3 regions of the Shewanella sp. SR43-8 genome follow, and region 2 is predicted to be linked to each of the others. Evidence: predicted binding sites of a transcription regulator. Region 2 holds the regulator's gene; each other region holds the start of a gene.

Region 1 (7,559 bases), on a different contig from region 2:
AAGACCTTTTAAGTGCTGCTGGTGGATTTTTGATTCTACTTTATGGGTGTCGACCATTTCGGTGTTTACCCGACGATTAAAACGCCCAAATTGGTCAAACACATAAGCAAATCCGCCTGTCATACCTGCACCGAAGTTAACTCCAGTTTTACCTAGGATAACCACGATACCACTGGTCATGTATTCGCAACAATTATCGCCACTGCCTTCAACGACAGCGATGGCGCCAGAGTTACGCACAGCAAAACGCTCACCCGCTTGGCCTGCGGCAAATAATTTACCGCCCGTTGCGCCATACAAACAGGTGTTGCCCATAATGGCACTGCGTTCACTCTGGAACGGGCTACCAATAGGAGGATGAATAACGATTTTACCGCCTGACATCCCTTTACCAACATAATCATTGGCGTCGCCGCAAAGCCTAAGTTCAAGACCTGGGCTATTCCAAACCCCAAAACTTTGTCCTGCGCTACCGCTAAAACCAAGGGTTAACGGTTGTTTTGCGCCCGCGACCCCGACTTTAGTGGCAATATAGCCTGACAGTGTTGCGCCAACAGAGCGATCGGTATTATTAATTTGATATTGATAAGTAAACGGTTCACCGAGATCAACTGCCGTACGACAATCAGCTAACAAGGTTTGGTTTAACTGACCCACATCTGATGGCGGATTGATTTCTTTCCATGTCAGTGACGTATTTGGCTGCACTTTAGGCTTGTATAAAATCGGCGCTAAATCTAAGCCACGTTGCTTGTCTGTTTGACCTTCAATCGCATACAACCAGTCGCTGCGTCCGACTAAATCTTCGAACTTGGTGACACCTAATGCTGCCATCCATTCACGCACTTCTTGAGCAACAAACTCAAAGTAGGTCATGACACGTTCTGGTAAGCCGTGATAATGATTATCACGTAAGTTTTTATCTTGTGTCGCAACACCTGTGGCACAGTTATTAAGATGACAAATACGTAAGTATTTACACCCAAGCGCGATCATAGGCACAGTGCCAAATCCAAAGCTTTCAGCCCCGAGTAATGCAGCTTTAATCACATCAGTACCGGTTTTTAAACCGCCATCCACTTGTAAGCGAATTTTATGACGTAAGCCATTTTCTACCAGTGACTGATGCACTTCCGCTAAACCGAGTTCCCAAGGAGAACCAGCATATTTCACTGAGGTGATTGGGCTTGCACCAGTACCGCCATCGTAACCCGATATGGTGATCATATCGGCATAGGCTTTGGCGACACCCGTTGCAATAGTGCCAACGCCTGGTTCTGAAACCAGCTTGACCGACACCAAGGCTTTTGGATTGATTTGTTTTAAATCGAAAATAAGCTGAGCCAAATCTTCAATAGAATATATATCATGATGTGGTGGCGGTGAAATGAGGGTCACACCGGGACGTGCATGACGTAATCCGGCAATTTCCACACTCACTTTATGACCAGGTAACTGACCACCTTCACCGGGTTTTGCCCCTTGTGCCACTTTAATTTGCAGCACATCAGCGTTAACCAGGTAGTGAGCTGTCACTCCAAATCGACCAGATGCAATTTGCTTAATGGCTGAGTTACGTTCGCTATTGAAACGACGCGCGTCTTCTCCGCCTTCACCTGAGTTTGAGCGACCGCCAAGACGATTCATCGCAACCGCTAATGCTTCATGGGCTTCAGGGCTTAATGCGCCAATACTCATGGCGGCACTGTCAAAGCGTGAGTAAAGTGTTTCAGCGCCTTCAACAGTCTCTTGCTCAACTGCGTCAAGCTGGCCTTTAATGCCAATTAAATCGCGCAGCGTTGCCACTGGGCGATCATCAACCAAACGAGTAAACTTTTTATACTCAGCGTAGTTTTTGTCTTTTAGTGAAGCTTGCAAGGTATTGACTACATCTGGGTTAAAGCAGTGATATTCGCCGCCTTCAACATACTTAAGCAAGCCACCTTGTGGTAGCGGTACATGGGCGCGATAGGCCGCAGTATGGAGTATTTTTTGGTCATCGGCGATATGGTTAAAGCTAACCCCTTCAATACGGCTGATTACGCCTTTAAAGCACAATTCAATCACATCACTGGCTAAACCGACGGCTTCAAACTGTTGGCTACAACGGTATGATCCGACGGTACTAATGCCCATTTTTGACATGATTTTACGCAAACCTTTTTCAATGCCATAACGGAAGTTAAGCATTAATGGGGTCACATCATCTATCTGATGCAATTTTGCCATCGCAGAAATAGACTCGTATGCCAAGTAAGGGTAAATGGCTGTTGCGCCAAAGCCGATTAGTACCGCAAAATGATGTGGATCACGAGCCGATGCGGTTTCAACAATAATGTTAGTGTCGCAACGTAAACTTTTATCGACTAAACGTCGCTGCACAGCTCCGACAGCCATTGCGGCTGGGATCACTTGAGCATTTTTTGCAACCGCGCGATCAGACAAGACTAATAATGTTGTGCCACTGCGCGCCAAGCGTTCTGCTTCGTCTGTTATACGACGAATAGCCTGCTCTAAGGTTTCTTGAGCATCGTAGTTCAAGTCAACTGTATTGGCGCGATAGTTAGTGCTATCGAGTCCAAGTAATTGGTTAAAATCGCTGAATAATAAAATTGGCGAATTAAACATTACTCGGTAAGCATTACCTGTGGTTTCGCTAAAAAGATTTTGTTCACGTCCTACACAGGTCGCGAGCGACATTACGTGTTTTTCACGCAAGGGGTCAATCGGTGGGTTGGTCACCTGAGCAAATTTTTGACGGAAATAGTCATACAAGGAGCGTGACTTTTTCGACAATACAGCCATAGGTGTATCATCGCCCATTGAGCCAATGGCTTCTTCGCCTTTGCTGGCTAGTACCCAAATAACTTGCTCTAATTCTTCACGAGTAAAACCAAACTGTTTTTGATATTGCAGCAGTGTTTTGGCATCGAAGCCACTTGAACCTTGTTTTGTCGGCGCAATTTGCTCCGCAGGGATCAATGTCTGACTGTTTTTAGCCATCCACTCTTTGTAAGGATGACGACGCTTTAGGTCATTATCAATTTCAAATGAGTGATACAAGCGACCATTTAAGGTGTCTAAGACTAATAACTCGCCAGGCCCAACACGGCCTTTTTCAATCACTTCATCGGCGGAATAATCCCAAATACCCACTTCAGACGCTAAGGTGAGGATACGATCCTTGGTTATAACGTAGCGAGAAGGGCGTAGGCCGTTACGATCAACTGCACAGGCAGCATGGCGACCATTGGTCATTACAATGCCTGCAGGGCCATCCCACGGCTCCATGTGCATTGAGTTAAAATCATAAAAAGCTTTTAACTCGTCATCCATTTCAGGATTAGATTGCCATGCAGGTGGAATAAGCAAACGCATCGCACGGTATAAATCCATGCCACCGGATAACAGCATTTCGAGCATGTTATCTAAAGAAGACGAGTCTGAACCGGTTTCGTTAACAAAAGGGGCCGCTTGTTGTAAATCGGGTAATAAAGGCGAGTTGAATTTATAAGCACGCGCTCTTGCCCATTGACGGTTGCCGGTAATGGTATTGATCTCACCATTATGAGCGAGATAACGAAACGGTTGTGCTAATGGCCATTTTGGCGATGTATTCGTTGAGAAGCGTTGGTGAAATAAGCAAATCGCACTTTTTAAACGAATATCTGCTAAGTCTGTATAAAATGATGGCAGGTCTGCTGGCATCATTAATCCTTTATAGACTATGACTTGCCCAGAAAGACTAGCAACATAAAAATCTTTATCATCTGTTATTTGTTGCTCAAGACGGCGACGAGCCATATATAAGCGACGTTCAAGATCTTTCTCACGCCATCCCACTGGCGCGTTAATCAATACTTGATAGATTTGTGGCAAGCTTTTCCGGCCAATCTCCCCCAGAACATCTGGATTGATCGGAACTTTACGCCAGCCAGCGACACTTAACGTTTCTCTTTGTAGTTCTTTTTCTAAAATGAACTTCGCTTCATCAGCGCGTTGCTCATCTTGGCTAAGAAATAGCATACCCACCGCAAATTTGCGGCTTAAATGCCAATCATTTTCAGCCGCAATCGCTTCAAAAAAATCTGTAGGCATTTGCATTAATAAACCACAGCCATCACCTGTGCGTCCGTCAGCTGCAATACCACCACGATGCTTCATTCGATCGAGACCATGAATCGCGGTACGCACAATACGGTGACTCGCGTCTCCGTCCATTTGTGCAATCAAACCAAATCCGCAATTGTCACGCTCAAAACTGGGATGATACAAGCTCATACAAAAAACCCCCTAAACCTCTACTAGATACGACTCGGGGTAAATTTGAAGAATATCCATAGATATGCACCCGAACCATCCAAATTAAACCGAGAATGCATAAAGGTCAAACCAAAAAAATGCAACAAACTGAAATATAATTACTAGAAAAAGGTAATAAGCTGTCAAGTTTACGTTAACGTAAACTGTGTTTTTAGCGCTATAACGTTCTGAATAAAAAGAATTTTAGAAAAAAATTAAATTACTGATTACCTTTTTGTAACAATAGCGGTTAATTGTTTTTGAAACAAAAATAATGAATTTTATTTCAAACACAGTCTTTGGGTAAAAAATTATTATAAATGAGTAAATATTCACTTTTATGTAGATGTAAATAAACTAAATTGTTTTAAACGTTATTTAGTTTGTACATAAGTTTATAACTCGCTTGAGTTAATAGACTGTTTTATTGATTTAGCACCAAGACAGGTGTTTATCGACTGACTACACTGGCGAACTTTGGCGTAATAATGAGACTGTATTTTGGGTTTAGATGACTACGTAAATACGTTTGGCCTGTATTGCAAACGTCTATATGGACAAAGGGTAAAAAAATTAACCATTGATGCCCAATTTACTTGTCCTAATCGTGATGGCACCTTAGGGGTGGGAGGGTGTACTTTTTGCAACGTTGTCTCATTCAGTGGTGAACGAGGTAGAGAACAACCGATAGCGATACAATTAACTGAAGGCAAAGTACGTGCGCAATCAGCAAAAAAATGTACTTCTTCGGTGAATATAAATACTGCACCCACAGCTAAATATATTGCTTATTTTCAAGCTTACACTAGTACTTATGATGAGTATGAAGTGCTTAAGCAAAAATATGATCAAGCGCTGGAGGATAGCGATATTGTAGGGTTACATATTGGTACTCGTCCTGATTGTGTTCCTGATCAAGTAATTGATTTACTGGTTGAGTATCAACAACGAGGGATAGAAGTATGGCTAGAATTAGGCTTACAAACCGCCAATGATCATACTTTAAAGCGGATTAATCGTGGCCATCTGTTATGCGAATATCGTCGGACGGTAAAAAATGCCCGCGCTAGAGGCATTAAAGTGTGTACTCATTTGATATTAGGGCTCCCAGGCGAAACGTCGATTGACTATTTTAATAGCTTACAAACTGTATTAGGCATTGGTGTAGATGGACTTAAATTACATCCTTTACATGTTGTTGAAGGCAGTACGATGGCGAAGCAATGGCGTTATAATGCTATGCCATTATTGACCCTTGAAGAGTATGCCGCTGAAGCTGCAAAACTTATTCGACATACTCCAAAAAATATTATCTTTCATCGGGTAACTGCTTATGCCAAAAAACCAATCTTACTCGCCCCAGATTGGTGTGCTTTTCGCTGGGATGGCTTGGTTGCGATCGTAAACGAGTTACGTGAATTTGGTGGGCAAGGCAGTGCATTAATCGCTAGCCAACCTAAAACCTCTTGGGGCGAGTGATCGCTGCGGGTCGATTATTGGCAATCAAATAGGTTCAACATTTAGGTCGATTTTTGTGATGTTATATAGGAGTGATAACTATTATCACTAAAAATTTGGCTGAAAAATTATCAATGTGAGGTATTTTTAAACATTGGTAATACCAGTTGAGTAGTTATGTTGAAAAAATGTGATATTTTGTCATTAAATAGCGGTTAAATATTAGCAAGCCTTGCATAGGGTATTTTACTCGGTATCATATTTATAACTTTATAGCGTTATATTTGATAGAGGTGCCTTAATGGCCACAACGCAGTTAGACTCAATATTGGATCTCAATACGCTTGAGCAATATATCAGTGCCATTGGAGCTGGAACGTTATTGAAAAGCGTCGTGTTATTCGAGCAGCTAATGCCTGAATATATCAGCAGCCTAGTGAAAGCGGGTGATGCAAATGATAAAGACACCTTATGTGCAGAAGCTCATAAATTTAAAGGTGCAGCAGGGTCTGTTGGCCTGAAACGCATTCAGCAATTTTCACAGTTATTACAACACGGTGAAGAAGCTAAATGGGAAACCGAACACAAGGTATGGCTTGCTGCAATCGTTGAGCATGCTGCCAAAGATTTACAACAGTTGAAAGTATACTTGGAAGCAAAAGCGTAATTTCCATTATGCTAGTCACTATCTGTTTAGATAAATACCTAGACGAGTGCTGAAAGTCATGCTGTTTAAGTGCCTCTTATTTAAGGGGCATTTTTTATGGGCCTTTATTTCGATTAGCCCATTGATGTCTTGTTTTTTTGGCTTATTTAATTCACTATTTGAATTAACATAGATAAGGGTAATCGTTTATATGAAAAATCTTCCTAGCCTTAAAAACCTTTATTATTTAGTTCATTTACATCAAGAACAAAATTTTAATCGCGCTGCCAAGATATGCTTTGTGAGCCAATCAACATTATCAAGTGGGATTCAAAACCTTGAAGAGCAACTGGGTTACCAGTTAATTGAACGCGATCATAAATCCTTTATGTTTACTGCTATTGGCGAAGAAGTGGTTGAGCGAGCTCGCAATATTTTAACCGATGTCGATGACTTAGTTGAGTTAGTTAAAAATCAAGGCGAACCCATGACTGGAGAGATCCGCTTAGGGTGTATTCCGACCATAGCGCCATTCTTACTCAGTCGAGTGGTTAAATTATGCCAGCAAGATTATCCCAAACTCAGCTTGTTATTAAAAGAAGATACCACTGAGCGTTTGTTGGATGCGTTAGCCAAAGGTGAGTTAGATCTATTGATATTGGCGTTACCCGTGGACACGAGTGGTTTTCATAGTATGAAAGTCGGTATTGACCCATTTAAAATGGTAATGCATAAAGAGGTATCGCAACAATTAGTGCAACCTATCGACTACCAAAAAATGCCTGATGAAAGTATTTTTTTACTCCAAGCTGAACATTGTATTACCGGACACGCAATAACAGCATGCCAATTGGGTGATAGTGCCAAAATTAATCCCTTTGCTGCCACGAGTCTGCATACTTTAGTACAGATGGTAAACAGTAAACTTGGTACTACATTTTTACCCCAAATGGCTATTGATACAGGGATTTTAACGGATACCGATCTGGTTGCTATCGATCCACCTGGCGAAGCCCCTTACCGTGATATCGGTTTAGTTTGGCGTCAAACTACCAGTCGTATTTCAACGTTCAGAACCTTAGGTTTGGCCATTCAGAAAAAGCTGTTAGCACAAGTGTTACCGAATAAGATCGGTTAGAGACTCATTTGGAGA
Region 2 (7,559 bases):
AAATTTGTACTCGCAGTGGTAAACACCCTTATAACGTCGCATTAGTAGCCTCAATGATCGCTCATGATGGTGAAGCGAAAACGAAAACCTGGCTACAAGGGGTCAAAGCTAATTTAGCCCGTAAGCCTCAGGGTAATGATCGTGATCAAGTACTAGCCGTTAAAGAAGGCTTGTGTGATATCGCTATCGGTAACAGTTATTACTACGGCAATATGTTAATGGATAAAAACCAGAAAAGCTGGGCACAAGCTGTCGATATTAATTTTCCTAATCAAAAGAACCGTGGCGCTCATGTCAACGTATCAGGAATGGCATTAGCCAAACATGCTCCTCATAAAGACAATGCCATTAAATTAATGGAATTCCTTACCTCAGATGTCGCGCAAAAAATGTATGCTGAAGTGAACATGGAATATCCGGTAAAGGCTGATGTGGCTCCGTCTGAATTAGTGGCCTCATGGGGTGATTTTAAGGCCGACAGCTTACCGATTTATAAGTTGGCAGAATACCACCAAGCGGCAGTTAAATTACTCGACGAAGTGAAATTTGACCTGTAATTATGGCGATCCTCAATAGACGATCAACCTCCAAGCCAAGCGCACGTAACCATTTTTAGCGCACTATTGCTACGATTAATAGTATTGATAAAATGAGTTGGGTGCGCTGAGTTAACTCGGTATTATTTATGATTTTAGGCCTAACCAGAGGCTGGTCGCTTACTGGTTATTTTATCGCGGTAATATTAATATTGCCGCTGATTGCCTTAATAGTGCAATCCACTCTTCCTGACGAAGCTGTATTTAGCCATTTATTTAATACAGTGTTGCCGACATACATAGCCAATAGCTTATTACTGATGTTATTGGTTGGACTCGGCTCGCTGCTATTAGCTATTCCTGCTGCGTGGGTAATTGCCCGCTGTGACTTTCCTTTTCGACGATACTTTCAGTGGCTATTACTGCTTCCATTAGCCATGCCAGCATATATTGTTGCTTATGTTTATACTGATATGCTCGATTATGCCGGCCCAGTGCAACGTACACTAAGGGATTGGTTTGAATGGCAATCACCCCATGATTATTATTTCCCCGCGATACGCAGCCTTGGCGGAGCGGCAATAATACTGTCGTTAGTACTATTCCCTTATATTTACTTATTAGCCCGCACCGCTTTTATGGAGCAATCATCAAGTTTATTGTATGCATCACGGGTAATGGGGTGCAGTCCGTGGCGCAGTTTTTGGCGACTGGCATTACCCATGGCAAGGCCTGCTTTAGCTGTTGGCGTTGCCCTAGTGGCTATGGAAACCGCAGCAGACTTTGCCACTGTAAGCTATTTTGCCGTTCCTACTCTAACCACAGCCGTTTACGACACATGGCTTGGCTATGGCAGTTTAACGGCTGCCGCTAAATTATCGGCAATTATGTTGCTGGTGGTGTTCTCTATGATAGGTGTTGAACGATTTGCCCGTCGCAAACAACAATTATTTCAAAAACAATCATCCTTCAATGAAGCCGATCGATATGTGTTGTCATCAACTAAGGCATGGATTGCGCTAGGCTACTGCACTTTATTGTTATTTCTTGCCTTCTTGCTGCCTTTTACCGTGTTATGTGTTTATGCCATTGATTATTTTAACGAGAGTTGGGATACACGTTTTTGGCAATATAGCCTTAACAGCTTATACATTGCCGCTATCGTGAGTGCCGTGTGTATGCTGTTATCACTGATATTGATGTTTGTCCGTCGAGTCAGTCCGCGTAAAAGTGATTATCTTCCTTCTAGACTCAGTTCTACTGGTTATGCATTGCCGGGCACAGTCCTAGCAATTGGTGTTTTGGTTCCACTGACATTTATTGATTTTGCGATTAACGATGTTTACGATTGGCTGGGTGAACGTGGACCGGGATTGTTATTGACCGGCAGCGTGTTCGCTCTGATTTTTGCTTTTTGTGTACGTTTTATTGCCATATCTATCGGTAGCTTAGAGAACAGTTATAAGCGCATTTCGCCTTCTTTGGACATGGCATGTATTACCTTGGGGCAAACCCCATTGCAACTGCTTTGGCGGGTTCATTTACCGTTATTGCGTAAAGGGATTTTTGCCGGGGCATTGTTGGTGTTTATTGAAAGTATGAAAGAGTTGCCCGCAGCATTATTATTACGCCCCATCGGATTTGAAAACTTAGCCACTTATGTGTTTCAGTTTGTCTCAGATGAAAAGCTTGAACATGGTGCATTAGCCGCGATTGTTATTGTGTTAGTCGGGCTTGTTCCATTGATTTATCTTAATCGCTCCTTGGAGCAACAAGGCTAATTATGTCAACCTTAACCATTGAAAATATCTGTAGTGATTATCAAGGTCAAGTGATCTTGCGTCATTTAGATCTTACCTTGCAGCAAGGCGAAATTGTCGCATTATTAGGCCCCAGTGGTTGCGGCAAAACCACACTGCTGCGCGTGATTGCAGGTTTGCAAACCATTAGCCAAGGCAGTATCAGTATTAGTGGCCAGGTAATGAGCAGTGATGACGTGTTTGTTGCCAGTGAGCAACGTGGTGTCGGGATGATTTTTCAGGACTATGCTTTATTTCCACATTTAACCGTGGCGGATAATATTTTATTTGGCGTTAAAAATCTTAATGCAAAGGAGCGCCTTACTCGGTTGGATGAGATGCTTGAGCTGGTTAAATTAACTGGCTTGTCATCTCGTTATCCTCATGAATTATCTGGCGGACAGCAGCAGCGAGTTTCAATTGCGCGAGCCTTAGCATATCAACCTGAATTATTATTACTTGATGAACCTTTTTCCAATATTGATGCGCAAGTACGTAACGAGATGATGCTGGAAATTCGTGCCATATTAAAAAAGCGAAATGTGAGTGCGGTGTTTGTGACACACAGTAAAGATGAGGCATTTGTCTTTGCAGATAAGCTGGCATTATTTAAAGATGGCGCCATTATTCAACATGGTAAAGCGGAAACCTTATACCGTTCGCCAAAAGAGCGCTACGTGGCTGATTTCCTCGGCGCGGGTAATTATTTACCTGTTACTGTAACCACGAGTTATCAAGTTGATTATGCTCTTGGAAATCTTAATAGTACTGAAAAATTACCTTGGCCTATTGGAAGCCAAGGGCAAGTATTATTACGACCGCAGCAAATTGAAGTTCATCCTAATACCAATGGTCGTGGCTGTATTGTTGAAAGGCATTTTTTGGGTACTGTATGCCATTATCAAGTGAAAGTTGGCGCTGATATCTTGGATGTAAGTAGTCAATCAACGACACTAATACCTGGCCAACGAGTTGATATTCACATTGCGCCACATCCGCTAGTCATTTTTAATTAACGATTGCTATGGTCATCTTAATATGGAGCATAATTGTTAACATCAGACTTGAATCATAACCTGTTATAAAACCGTTTACTGTCTAGCCCACTGTGCTGCTTTAATTTAAAATAGACCATTACTTGCAGCATGCAGTCATAAAAGTGTGGGTCTGTTAATCAAATAAATGACAAGTTTGAGAGTCAATAAGCTCAATATTATGATTTCGGCTAACGAAGAATATCCTATAACTTGAGTTGAGTGAGCCATCTATTAAAACAGCTGTTCAATCTTTTACTTGAGAGAATATGAGTGCAATAGGTGAAACAAATCAGCTAAATGTGAGTACACTTCAAGTAATTTATATTTGATTAAGATAAGCTCATTGTTAGTTAATCATTAGCTAAACTAAGACGATATGTGAATCGCTCTCTAATGAGTTCAATGCGTTAAATTATCACCATTTAGGCCGACATTTAGTATTAAGGTGGATCAAGTTAATATGGATAACCAAGCTATGCCTCGTGAACAGTTAGGGATTTGCGCAGAAGGTAATTTACACAGTGTGTACCTGATGTTTAATGCCAATGATGGTGTTGAAGATCAGTTACGTCCATCTATTGCTAATGTGGCGCAATACATCTATGAGCTCACAGATCAATATGCAGACAGTGCTTTTAATGGCTTTGTCGGTATTGGTGCTAATTTTTGGGATACCTTTTATCCTGATGCGCGCCCAGCATTATTAAAACCTTTTCCGGCTATGAATGAAGGTATTCGTGATGCACCTGCAATGGAATATGATCTGTTTATTCATATTCGTTGTGACCGTTACGATATTTTACATCTTGTCGCAAATGAGATTAATCAAATGTTTGAAGATTTGGTTGAGCTAGTTGATGAAGAGCGTGGTTTCCGTTTTATGGACAGCCGTGATTTAACCGGTTTTGTTGATGGTACCGAAAACCCTAAGGGGCGCCATCGTCAAGAGGTTGCATTGGTTGGTAATGAAGATAAAGCGTTTGCCTCTGGTAGTTATGTTCATGTACAAAAATACATGCATAACTTAAGTAAATGGCATCGTTTACCACTGAAAAAACAAGAAGATATTTTTGGTCGAACTAAAGTTGATGATATTGAATATGAGTCGGAAGATAAGCCATTAACCAGTCATACCAAGCGAGTTAATTTAAAAGATGCGCAAGGTAATTCATTAGAAATCCTGCGTCAAAGCATGCCTTATGGTTCGATTCGAGAGCAAGGGCTGATTTTTATTTCTGTGTGCCGCACTCCAGAACATTTTGAACAAATGCTTCGCAGTATGGTTCACGGTGATGGCCATGGAAATCATGATCATTTAATGTTGTTTACCAAAGCGTTGACCGGATCATCATTCTTTGTGCCATCATTAGATTTTTTAACCCAATTCGATGATGCGTAACCACCCGCGTTAAGCAAAAAAAAAGCAATGCCATGGCATTGCTTTTTTTATAGTGATATTTTATTCACTATAATTGAATAAAGATCTAACGGTCTCTAAGGTATCATCAATAGTTTTTATACTTGCAGGGCAAATGAAAATCGTATCATCGCCAGCAATGGTACCTAATATCCCTTCAGGTTTACCTATTGAATCCAGCAAACGAGCAATTAATTGTGCTGCACCTGGACTGGTTCTTACCACTATCATGGCTTGGTTATGATCAACATCTAGCACTAAATTCTTAACTGGGCTACCCGCAGTTGGAACGCCTAGCTCTGCAGGCAGGCAATAGACCATCTCTTGCTTGGCGTTACGAGTACGAACAGCACCAAATTTGCTGAGCATACGCGATACTTTAGATTGATTAATATTACCGAATCCTTCGGTTTGAAGCGCATTAACAATCTCGCTCTGGCTTCCAAAACGTTCTTCTTTGAGAATCGATTTAAAAGTTCGTACGAGCTCATCCTGATTTCTTGTCGCTGGCATAATGATATTTCATCTTATATTTGTTATTCAAAAATCTAGCACATTTTGAATAGATTGACTTATTAAGTCAAGAAAAAATCAAATTTATTGAATAAAAATTCATTTTGTAGTGGAACTTTAAGCTGACACTTGTGTTAGTTCTGTGACTCATTTAAGCAATAAATGATTAAGATAATGGCGATGATTGTCTTGTCAGTACCAATAGAGTATCACCCTTTTCTGACAATAGATTAAGTTTTCCTTTTGAGAAATCAATTTGTTGTACTAATGAAATAGCTTGCATCAACTCGGCTTCTTGGCTCATAAAGCTGTCAACGCAGGCTTTCATGGTAGTGCCTGCTGGTGCCAGCTGTAAAAAGTTACCTTGCTGGGCATAACTGCCAAAAAACTGATTACAACTGTTGTTACCTGTTAACTCGCCATCTGCGGCAAAAACTAACGTTGCAGGACTATTATTAATGGTTGGAGTGTCGAGGACGGTGTCGACATGCCAAGTACCAATTAATTGTTCATTTGAGACAGTGGCCGATGGACTTTGGCAAGCACTAAGGCCTATAACTATAACTGCGGCGCCGAGAATATGCTTTATCATGCTGAGAGGGTTCCAAATACGAAAAAATTGGCGCTATTCTACTACTTGAGCATTAATAAAAGAGTAAATAATTGTCAGTTTTTGGATTAATGAACATTATTTAACGAACTAAAGAGAGTCAAATGATTAAATTAGTCAAAGTGTTGCATATCATCGGCTTAATTATGTTGCTGGTGGGCGTAGGCTTATATTGGCAAAGCGATATAGGTCAGCAAGTTAGTGGTATGTTGGTGATTGCATTGCTCATTGGCGTAGGAACATTAATTATGTCTCCGCTGCCTGTTGCGCTAGTGATAGAATGGGCTAAGAAGCAACCTCCCTATTCAGATCCAAAGGAATAATCATTGTCATTTATTATCCGTAAGGCGTTATTCACCGATGTTACTGCCATTGTGCAGTTAGAGCGTGCTCATGTAGATGATGAGTTGTCTGGTTCAGATAACCAATTACATGCTCATTCATTCACCAAAAGTGAGGTGGGTCAGCTAATTAATCAACATTGGTTTATGGTGGCAGAAGAGCAAGGGCAAATTATTGGTTATGTGATGGCCGCAAGATGGTCATTTTTTTCCGCGCAACCATTGTATCGCCATATTATTCAAAAGATTAAGTTCGCTGAGTTGGCTGGGCAAGCTTTATCGACGACCAATTCGTGTCAATATGGGCCGGTTTGGATCCAAGAGTCAAAACGTGGCCAAGGCGTGTTTGCGGCGTTAGTGAGTGAGTTAAAAAAACAAGTAAACACTAGCTTTCCATTTATGGTGACCTATGTTGCTGCAGACAATGCTCGCTCTTTAGCGGCACATCAACAAAAAGCTGCGATGACACAGATTGATCAATTTCGTTTTGAACAACGTGATTATTGTTTATTGGCCACCTCTACAGCTGATGTCATCAGCTAACTATGTCTTGGTGCGTGAATAAAGTGGTTATTAATTAGGAATATAATGAGTACTGACTTTGAAACCCTTTTTTCACCTTACCTTGGTTTAAGATTATCAGCATTTGACAACATGAAGCTGATTGCCGCGGTATTGGCTGAGGCAAATGAATCATATGATTGCATTGAAGCAAGTGTGCACAGTAAGGATAATCTACAAGTGCAGCAATCAGGATATTTTGTGCGCTGGCATGATAGATGGGTATTTTGTGGTGTAACCAATGACTATCATGCTGCAATAGCCTTATTTACTCAAATTGAGCAGATCAATATGGCATCAATTAGTGTCAAAGATGTGCCAATAATGAGTATGCAGCAAGTGTCATTTATGTGCATTGAAAGTGCGCACTTCGATCATTGTTAACCTATTTATTATACTATCTTCATTTATGTTTACGCATTAGGATGATTTCGCTAAATCATTGATGTGCATTATTGCTCAGGTTTATTTAACTGCATCAGTACCAGTGGTCGTTCTTCAGAGTGGTGACGATAGTATAATTGGGTGATTTCTGCTGGTAACTGCGATATTTGCCGCGGTTCTATCGCCACAAAGTGCTGCTGTTGATATAAGCCTATTAACCATGGGTGAGCAAATAAGAAGCAATGTTTAGTCTTTAATCTAGGTGCAATAAACTGTAATAACTGGCTTGCATGGTGTTGGCCACGATAGTCGGGGTGAACTAACAATCCATTTACCAGTTGATAGTGGCCTATTGGTTTGA
Region 3 (7,559 bases), on a different contig from region 2:
ACAGCAATTGCCCCTAACAATTCTGGCGCGAGTTTAGAGGCTAAGAAAATCGCCGTTGGACCGTCTGCACCACCAATAATCGCAATGGCTGCAGCATCTTGCATACTAAACTCAAACCCAGGCACCCAATTTAAGGCAATAGCACCGAGCAAGGTGGCAAAAATACCAAATTGTGCAGCCGCACCCAGTAGTAGCGTTTTAGGGTTAGCAATTAGTGCGCCGAAATCAGTTAATGCACCGACACCCATGAAGATGAGCAACGGGAACACCCCAGTCTCGATCCCAACATGATAAGCGTAAAATAATAAACCACCTTCATCAGTAAAGCCGGCATTAGGAATGTTGGCTAATATTGCCCCAAATCCAATGGGTAATAATAATAACGGTTCAAAACCTTTCATTATTGCTAAAAATAATAACAAACAACCAACAGCCATCATTAGCAGTTGGCCACCAGTAAAGTTAGCGATACCCGTTTCTGCCCAAAAGGCCAATAATCCTTCCATCTCGACCTCTTATGCTAATGATAACAATGCTGAACCTACGGTTACGCTGTCACCTTGTTTAACTATTAACTGAGTGACAACACCATCTTGTTGAGCGCGAATTTCAGTTTCCATTTTCATTGCTTCAAGGATGATGATCACTTCACCGCTTGTTACCGCTTGACCATTGCTCACTAGCACTTTAAAAATATTACCCGATAATGGCGCAGCCATAGTGCACTTAACCTCGCCTGCAGGCGGTGAGGCAATTTGAGTTGGCGTTGCAACTGCTGGCGCGGCTGAAGCGGAAGCTGGCGCAATGTGACTTATTTCCCCTCCTTCGCTGACTTCGACGACAAAATGCTGACCTTCTACATTGACGCGATACGTTGCAGGGCCGCTATCGACTTTAACGTTAAGATCGTCGGCGCTTGGTATAGGTTCAAATGCATCCGGATTACCGCGATTTTTAAGAAATTGCAGACCAATTTGATTGAACAAGGCGTAAGTCATTACATCATCGTCAACGTCTTCAGCTAACGAGATACCTTGATCTGCAGATATTTCAGCTAACTCATTACGTAGTTTGTCGAGTTCGGGTGCAATCAAATCTGCCGGCCGACAAGTAATAGGCTGCTCGCCTTTTAACACTCTAGCCTGAAGCTCAGCATTAACCGGCGCTGGCGTCGCACCGTATTCGCCTTTTAACACGCCTTCGGTTTCTTTGGTCATGGACTTATAACGCTCGCCCATTAATACGTTAATCACCGATTGCGAACCAACAATTTGTGATGTTGGGGTGACTAATGGAAGAAATCCTAAGTCTTCACGCACCCGCGGGATCTCCTCAAGCACGGCATCCATTTTATCAGCAGCGCCCTGCTCTTTTAATTGATTTTCCATGTTGGTTAACATGCCACCAGGCACTTGAGCGCGTAAAATACGTGAGTCGATACCTTTTAATGCACCTTCGAAACGCACATACTTTTTACGCACCTCACGAAAGTAAGCGGCAATCTCTTCTAGCAATACCATATCGTAACCGGTTGCTCTGTCAGTATCTTCAACCATAGCCACTAAGGTTTCGGTGGCGCTGTGGCCGTAAGTCTGGCTCATTGAAGAGATAGCGGTATCGAGCACATCAACACCTGCTTCAATGGCTTTTTGATATGTAGCCGTGCTCAGGCCCGTTGTTGCATGACAATGCATCGACACCATTAGGTCGGTTTGCGATTTTAAACGGCTGATCAGATCGTAAGCTTGCATCGGTTTAAGTAAACCAGCCATGTCTTTAATGCATAATGAATCAGCGCCCATATCTTCTAAACGCTTTGCCATATCGACCCAAGTATCAACAGAATGAACTGGGCTAGTAGTGAAAGAAATTGTTCCTTGAGCATGACCGCCAACATTTTTAACCGCTTTAACCGCGGTTTCAAGATTACGCACGTCGTTCATCGCATCAAAAATACGAAAGACATCGACGCCATTGGTATGCGCTCGTTCGACAAAACGCGTAACAACATCATCGGCATAATGACGATAACCTAATAAATTTTGGCCTCGAAGCAACATTTGCTGCGGGGTATTAGGCATAGCTTTTTTGAGTTCACGAATGCGATCCCAAGGGTCTTCACCTAAATAGCGAATACAAGAGTCAAATGTGGCCCCTCCCCATGACTCAAGAGACCAAAAGCCTATTTTGTCTAACAGTGGTGCAATAGGTAACATATCGTCAATACGTAAACGTGTTGCGAGTATTGATTGGTGTGCGTCACGCAGGACAACATCGGTTAATGCTAACGGCTTGATCATAATGACTCCAAAATTATTTTGCGCGGTATTGATGTATCGCAGAAGTGATAGCGGCAACCAACTTAGGATCTATCCCAACGGTTTTTGCACAACCTGTCGTTGCTGGCCCAGTGACAGGCTCCTCGATAGGTGCAGGAAAAAGCTTGGCAACAATGCCAATACCAATGATTAAGATACTCAAAAAAATAAATACTAAGCCCATGCCCATTACCATAATGCCAAGTGCATCAGATAACTGCTCTGATATCGATGTCATGTGTCCTCACTTTTTCTATTAAACATCAAACTATCACGCTGGCTATTATGTATCGTGCGCTAATGCGCGATCGCGGTGCAATATCACAAACCTGCACCAAGACAGGAACACCGTTAACGATTACATAAAGCGCATCAACTATTCAATAAAGCATAAATATTCATGTTGAACGCGTATTCAATGAAGTTGTATTTTCATGGTAAAACTGCAAACTGAGATTAAAACCCAAAAAACCGTCACAAAATATAAACAAATTAGCGCCACAATGCTATCTTTTTGTAAATTGGTCTTACCAAATTAGTGATATTAGATGAGGTTGGATCAATAAATCTCAATAAATACAGGCATAATTTATTAAATCATCAATGAATTTCGCTTAATAAGCTTTAAATTAGTAAAACCATGATAAGAACAACGATATGAGTCATATTTTATTGATTTAACAGCTTGATAAAATGAATAACAAATCACGACTTGGGAGATAAGTGAATAAAGATGTAAATATCAGCTTTTGTTGATAAAGGGCTTAGGCGTGGATAAGAAAATAGTCTAAAAATGAACCATAAAAAAAGCCCTGCAATAATGCAGGGCTTTTTTATTATGGTGCGCGTGGGAGGAGTCGAACCTCCGACCGCCTGGTTCGTAGCCAGGTACTCTATCCAGCTGAGCTACACGCGCAAAATCGTTACAACATGCCATTCATCAGTATCGCTGTAGTTAGCATTAAAATGCTAACTATACTTAATGAATGGCGGAGAAGGAGGGATTCGAACCCTCGATGGGATTTAAAGCCCATACTCCCTTAGCAGGGGAGCGCCTTCGGCCACTCGGCCACCTCTCCGCAATATATGGTGCGCGTGGGAGGAGTCGAACCTCCGACCGCCTGGTTCGTAGCCAGGTACTCTATCCAGCTGAGCTACACGCGCATAAATTGGGTTTTAGTGAAACATGAATGGTGCGCGTGGGAGGAGTCGAACCTCCGACCGCCTGGTTCGTAGCCAGGTACTCTATCCAGCTGAGCTACACGCGCATTCATGTTTAACACTATAATAGATAATGGTGCGGATGGGAGGATTCGAACCTCCGACCGCCTGGTTCGTAGCCAGGTACTCTATCCAGCTGAGCTACATCCGCATCGTATATCTATTGTAAGAAATGGCGGAGAAGGAGGGATTCGAACCCTCGATGGGATTTAAAGCCCATACTCCCTTAGCAGGGGAGCGCCTTCGGCCACTCGGCCACCTCTCCGTTTCTTGGCGCACATATTACTGTTTGATGAAAATAAGTCAAACCCTTTTTAGGAAACCTAACTTCATTTGGAGTGTTTTTAAGCACATTGGGGATAATAGACTCAAATAGTCACAAAAACAGTGTTCTTTTCAGTGAAAATTGATTTAAATAATCTTCCTTAATCTCATTATCTCGCTGTTAAGTCTGTTAGAAATTTAGCGATAAAAAACTTTTTTTACAAACGACATTATCAGCATATCAATTAACTAACTTAGACGAGGTTTTGAAGATTAAAATTTCGCCAGGCCATTTGTCATAATTAATGTGACCATAATGATTAACATGAACGGTTTAAGTATTTTTTATGTAGTTGATAATCTGAACGATAATTGACCACTTAATGCCAGCTCAACTAGGGCAAATCGTTTGAGATAGATTAATGCTGACTCAACACAATAAAACCAAGCGATTTCCAATGCTCATATTAGAGTGTCAGTAAAATACTTTAACAAGGTCTTAATCAAAGCCATGGAGGCTGTTTTTAATATCACTCGCGTAGAGCTAATACTTCAACCTCGTCTGGAGGGTTAGCCAAGAGGCAAAACATTTTGCTTTGCAACATAGAATAGGCATCCTCCTATTGGATCACTACGATAACGGATTGGGCTCGTCGTTGAAGAAAGGGCAACTAACACGCCTGAGCGCTCCTGTATTTAGTCTTCGCCCGTATATTGAGAATGGGCTATCTATTATCAATATAATCACTCTGCTGTGGTACACAGATGCGAGTAAGCCTTAACTTAAATAATATGCAGCGCTTTGACTAACCATACTGGATATAAACTTAACCGCCCTGTTTAACCGCCAGAAATATCTCACATGCAGAAAACAAAAAAGTCAGCAAATGCTGACTTTTTGATATCGATCAAATATGCTCGAACTTAGTAATTACCACCTTCAGAAGGGGTACCTGACTTCTCAGACTGAATACGTTGATAGATCTCTTCACGATGAACAGAGACTTCTTTAGGTGCATTGACACCGATACGTACCTGGTTACCTTTAACACCTAACACAGTAACTGTGACTTCGTCACCGATCATTAATGTTTCGCCTACACGACGAGTCAAAATTAGCATTCGACTGCTCCTTTAAGTTCAATCTGCATAACACGCTTTATCCGTAATATGCGCTCATTATAAGGTCTGCTTTACATAAAATCATAGTATCAATTTCTGAATACGTCGGTTTATAAAGCATATTCTCTTAAGAAATCATAAAACTTGATGATTTTCATCTTTTGAAACGAGGTTAACCGTCAATTAATCACATTCACGATACGACTCGCTGGTTAAACAATCCAATACGGCAAACCAATAACAAAAACGCTAGCAATGGAAAAACAAATACCAAATCAGAGTACTACACTTGAGCACAAAAAAAAGCATTGTCTGACACTGGTAATCCTTTTAAACGCTTTTACTGTTAGCAAGTTAGTTCACTATGCCAAATCTACTGATAGCACTCAAGTCATAAAGCTGCATATAGTAGACTTTATGACTCAATTGCCGATAAATCGTTAATTTACAGATTTAATTAGCTTAAACGTTCGTTTACCCAAGGTGCAACCAAGGCTAATGCGGCGGCTAAATTCTCAGGCTGAGTACCACCCGCTTGAGCCATATCTGGGCGTCCGCCGCCCTTACCGCCAACCTGCTGTGCGACCATTGCCACTAACTCACCCGCTTTAACTTTTTTAGTTAAATCATTGCTGACACCAGCAATTAAGTTAACTTTACCGTCTTTAGACGTACCTAAGACAATAATCGCAGATTTAAGCTTTTGTTTCAGCTCATCTTGTAAACCACGAAGTGAACCAGGATCAATGCCATCAAGCTGCTTAACTAACAACTTAACCCCATTGATGTCGACTGCATCACCCGCCATATCGGCACTGGCTGCTGCAGCTAACTTATCTTTTAACTGCGACAAATCTTTTTCTAATTGCTTCACTTTATCTAACTGGGCTTTTAACTTAGCCACAACTGAAGCACTGTCTGATTTAAGTAATTGCGCAGCTTCATCTAATACTGCTTGTTGATCGGCAATATAAGCCATTGCTGCGATACCTGTGACAGCCTCAATACGACGCACACCGGCAGCAATACCACCCTCAGAAGTGATTTTAAATAACCCAATATCACCAGTACGGCCAACATGAGTACCACCACATAGCTCGATAGAGAAATCCCCCATAGTCACCACGCGGACTTGGTCATCGTATTTCTCACCAAATAATGCCATGGCGCCTTTTTCTTTAGCTTCGTCAATGGCCATTTCAGTGGTGCAAAGTTCATGGTTACGGCGAATTTGAGTATTGACTAGATCTTCTACCGCTTTTAACTCTGAAGCTTTAACCGCTTCAAAATGAGCAAAGTCAAAACGTAAGCGCTCAGGGTTAACTAATGAGCCCTTCTGAGACACATGCGAGCCTAACACTTGACGTAATGCAGCATGCAGTAAGTGAGTGACGGAATGATTTAACTGAGTACGATGACGTAAATTTTGATCCACTTGCGCAATTAACTGCTGACCAATAACTAATTTGCCTTGGCTTAATTGACCTTCATGACCAATAGCAGGGCCAAACTTTTGCGTGTCGTTAACAATAAACAGTAAACCTTCAGCTGTCAGTTGACCTTTATCGCCCACCTGTCCACCGGACTCTGCATAGAATGGCGTATTATCTAGCACAACAACGGCATCTTGACCGGCAACCACAGTATCAACCGCTTTACCGTCAACATATAAACCAATCACATTAGGCTGACCAGTTAACTCGGTATAACCACTGAATGCGGTTTCTGCATCAATAATTAATTGGCTATTATAATCTGCGCCAAAGTTACCTGCGGCTTGTGCGCGACTTCTTTGCTCCGCCATTGCGACTTCAAAGCCTGCTTCATCAACATTAATATCACGTTCACGACAAACATCAGCGGTTAAATCAACTGGAAAACCATAAGTGTCATACAGTTTAAATACCGTTTCACCATCTAAAGTATTACCTTGTAGCGTATTTAGCGCACCATCCAAAATCACTAAGCCACGCTCAAGTGTACGAGCAAACTGCTCTTCTTCTGCTTTTAAGGCTTTTTCAACAATGGCTTGTGTTTGTTTTAACCCATTAGCTGCATCACCCATAACGCTAATGAGTGTTGGGACTAACTTATAGAAAAATGCATCGGTAGCACCAAGCTTATTACCGTGACGAACTGCGCGACGAATAATACGACGCAATACATAACCACGGCCTTCGTTTGATGGCATAACCCCATCGGCAATTAAAAATGCACAAGAACGTATATGATCAGCAATAACCCGTAATGATTTATTTTCTAAATCAGATACACCAATAATTTCAGCCGTTTTTGCGATGAGTTGTTTAAAGATATCGATTTCGTAGTTTGAATGCACACCTTGCATAATTGCTGCAATACGCTCAATGCCCATACCTGTATCAACCGAAGGTTTAGGCAATGGCAACATTTCACCGTCGGCTTGACGGTTATATTGCATAAATACAATATTCCAGATTTCAATAAAGCGATCGCCGTCTTCTTCAGGCGTACCAGGACGACCACCCCAGATATGATCGCCATGATCATAGAAAATTTCGCTACATGGGCCACAAGGTCCGGTATCACCCATCTGCCAGAAGTTATCAGACGCAAACGCGCCACCTTTATTATCACCAATACGGATCATATTTT

What was found. Region 2 encodes ArgR, which controls arginine synthesis, uptake and breakdown. Its sites were predicted from a motif close to ANTGAATANNTATTCANT; they were not measured.
Positions count from the first base shown of each region.
Region 1: the regulator ArgR is predicted to act here: its motif matches at 4,335-4,352, upstream of gltB (glutamate synthase large subunit).
Region 3: the regulator ArgR is predicted to act here: its motif matches at 2,704-2,721, upstream of H5114_RS01575 (OadG family transporter subunit).

Region 1 covers NZ_JACJDX010000004.1:225,379-232,937, forward strand. Annotated here, with positions in the region: gene gltB (glutamate synthase large subunit) at 1-4,281, opposite strand, end outside; gene H5114_RS06845 (TIGR01212 family radical SAM protein) at 4,804-5,781, shown strand; gene H5114_RS06850 (Hpt domain-containing protein) at 6,062-6,427, shown strand; gene oxyR (hydrogen peroxide-inducible genes transcriptional activator OxyR) at 6,618-7,544, shown strand.
Region 2 covers NZ_JACJDX010000003.1:37,110-44,668, reverse strand. Annotated here, with positions in the region: gene H5114_RS04345 (Fe(3+) ABC transporter substrate-binding protein) at 1-557, shown strand, start outside; gene H5114_RS04340 (iron ABC transporter permease) at 686-2,317, shown strand; gene H5114_RS04335 (ABC transporter ATP-binding protein) at 2,320-3,351, shown strand; gene H5114_RS04330 (Dyp-type peroxidase) at 3,833-4,771, shown strand; gene argR (transcriptional regulator ArgR) at 4,832-5,302, opposite strand; gene H5114_RS04320 (META domain-containing protein) at 5,469-5,894, opposite strand; gene H5114_RS04315 (hypothetical protein) at 6,017-6,235, shown strand; gene H5114_RS04310 (GNAT family N-acetyltransferase) at 6,239-6,796, shown strand; gene H5114_RS04305 (hypothetical protein) at 6,842-7,198, shown strand; gene H5114_RS04300 (GNAT family N-acetyltransferase) at 7,267-7,559, opposite strand, start outside.
Region 3 covers NZ_JACJDX010000001.1:369,638-377,196, forward strand. Annotated here, with positions in the region: gene H5114_RS01565 (sodium ion-translocating decarboxylase subunit beta) at 1-506, opposite strand, end outside; gene oadA (sodium-extruding oxaloacetate decarboxylase subunit alpha) at 516-2,300, opposite strand; gene H5114_RS01575 (OadG family transporter subunit) at 2,314-2,556, opposite strand; tRNA gene H5114_RS01580 (tRNA-Arg) at 3,158-3,234, opposite strand; tRNA gene H5114_RS01585 (tRNA-Ser) at 3,306-3,397, opposite strand; tRNA gene H5114_RS01590 (tRNA-Arg) at 3,406-3,482, opposite strand; tRNA gene H5114_RS01595 (tRNA-Arg) at 3,510-3,586, opposite strand; tRNA gene H5114_RS01600 (tRNA-Arg) at 3,614-3,690, opposite strand; tRNA gene H5114_RS01605 (tRNA-Ser) at 3,713-3,804, opposite strand; gene csrA (carbon storage regulator CsrA) at 4,728-4,925, opposite strand; gene alaS (alanine--tRNA ligase) at 5,383-7,559, opposite strand, start outside.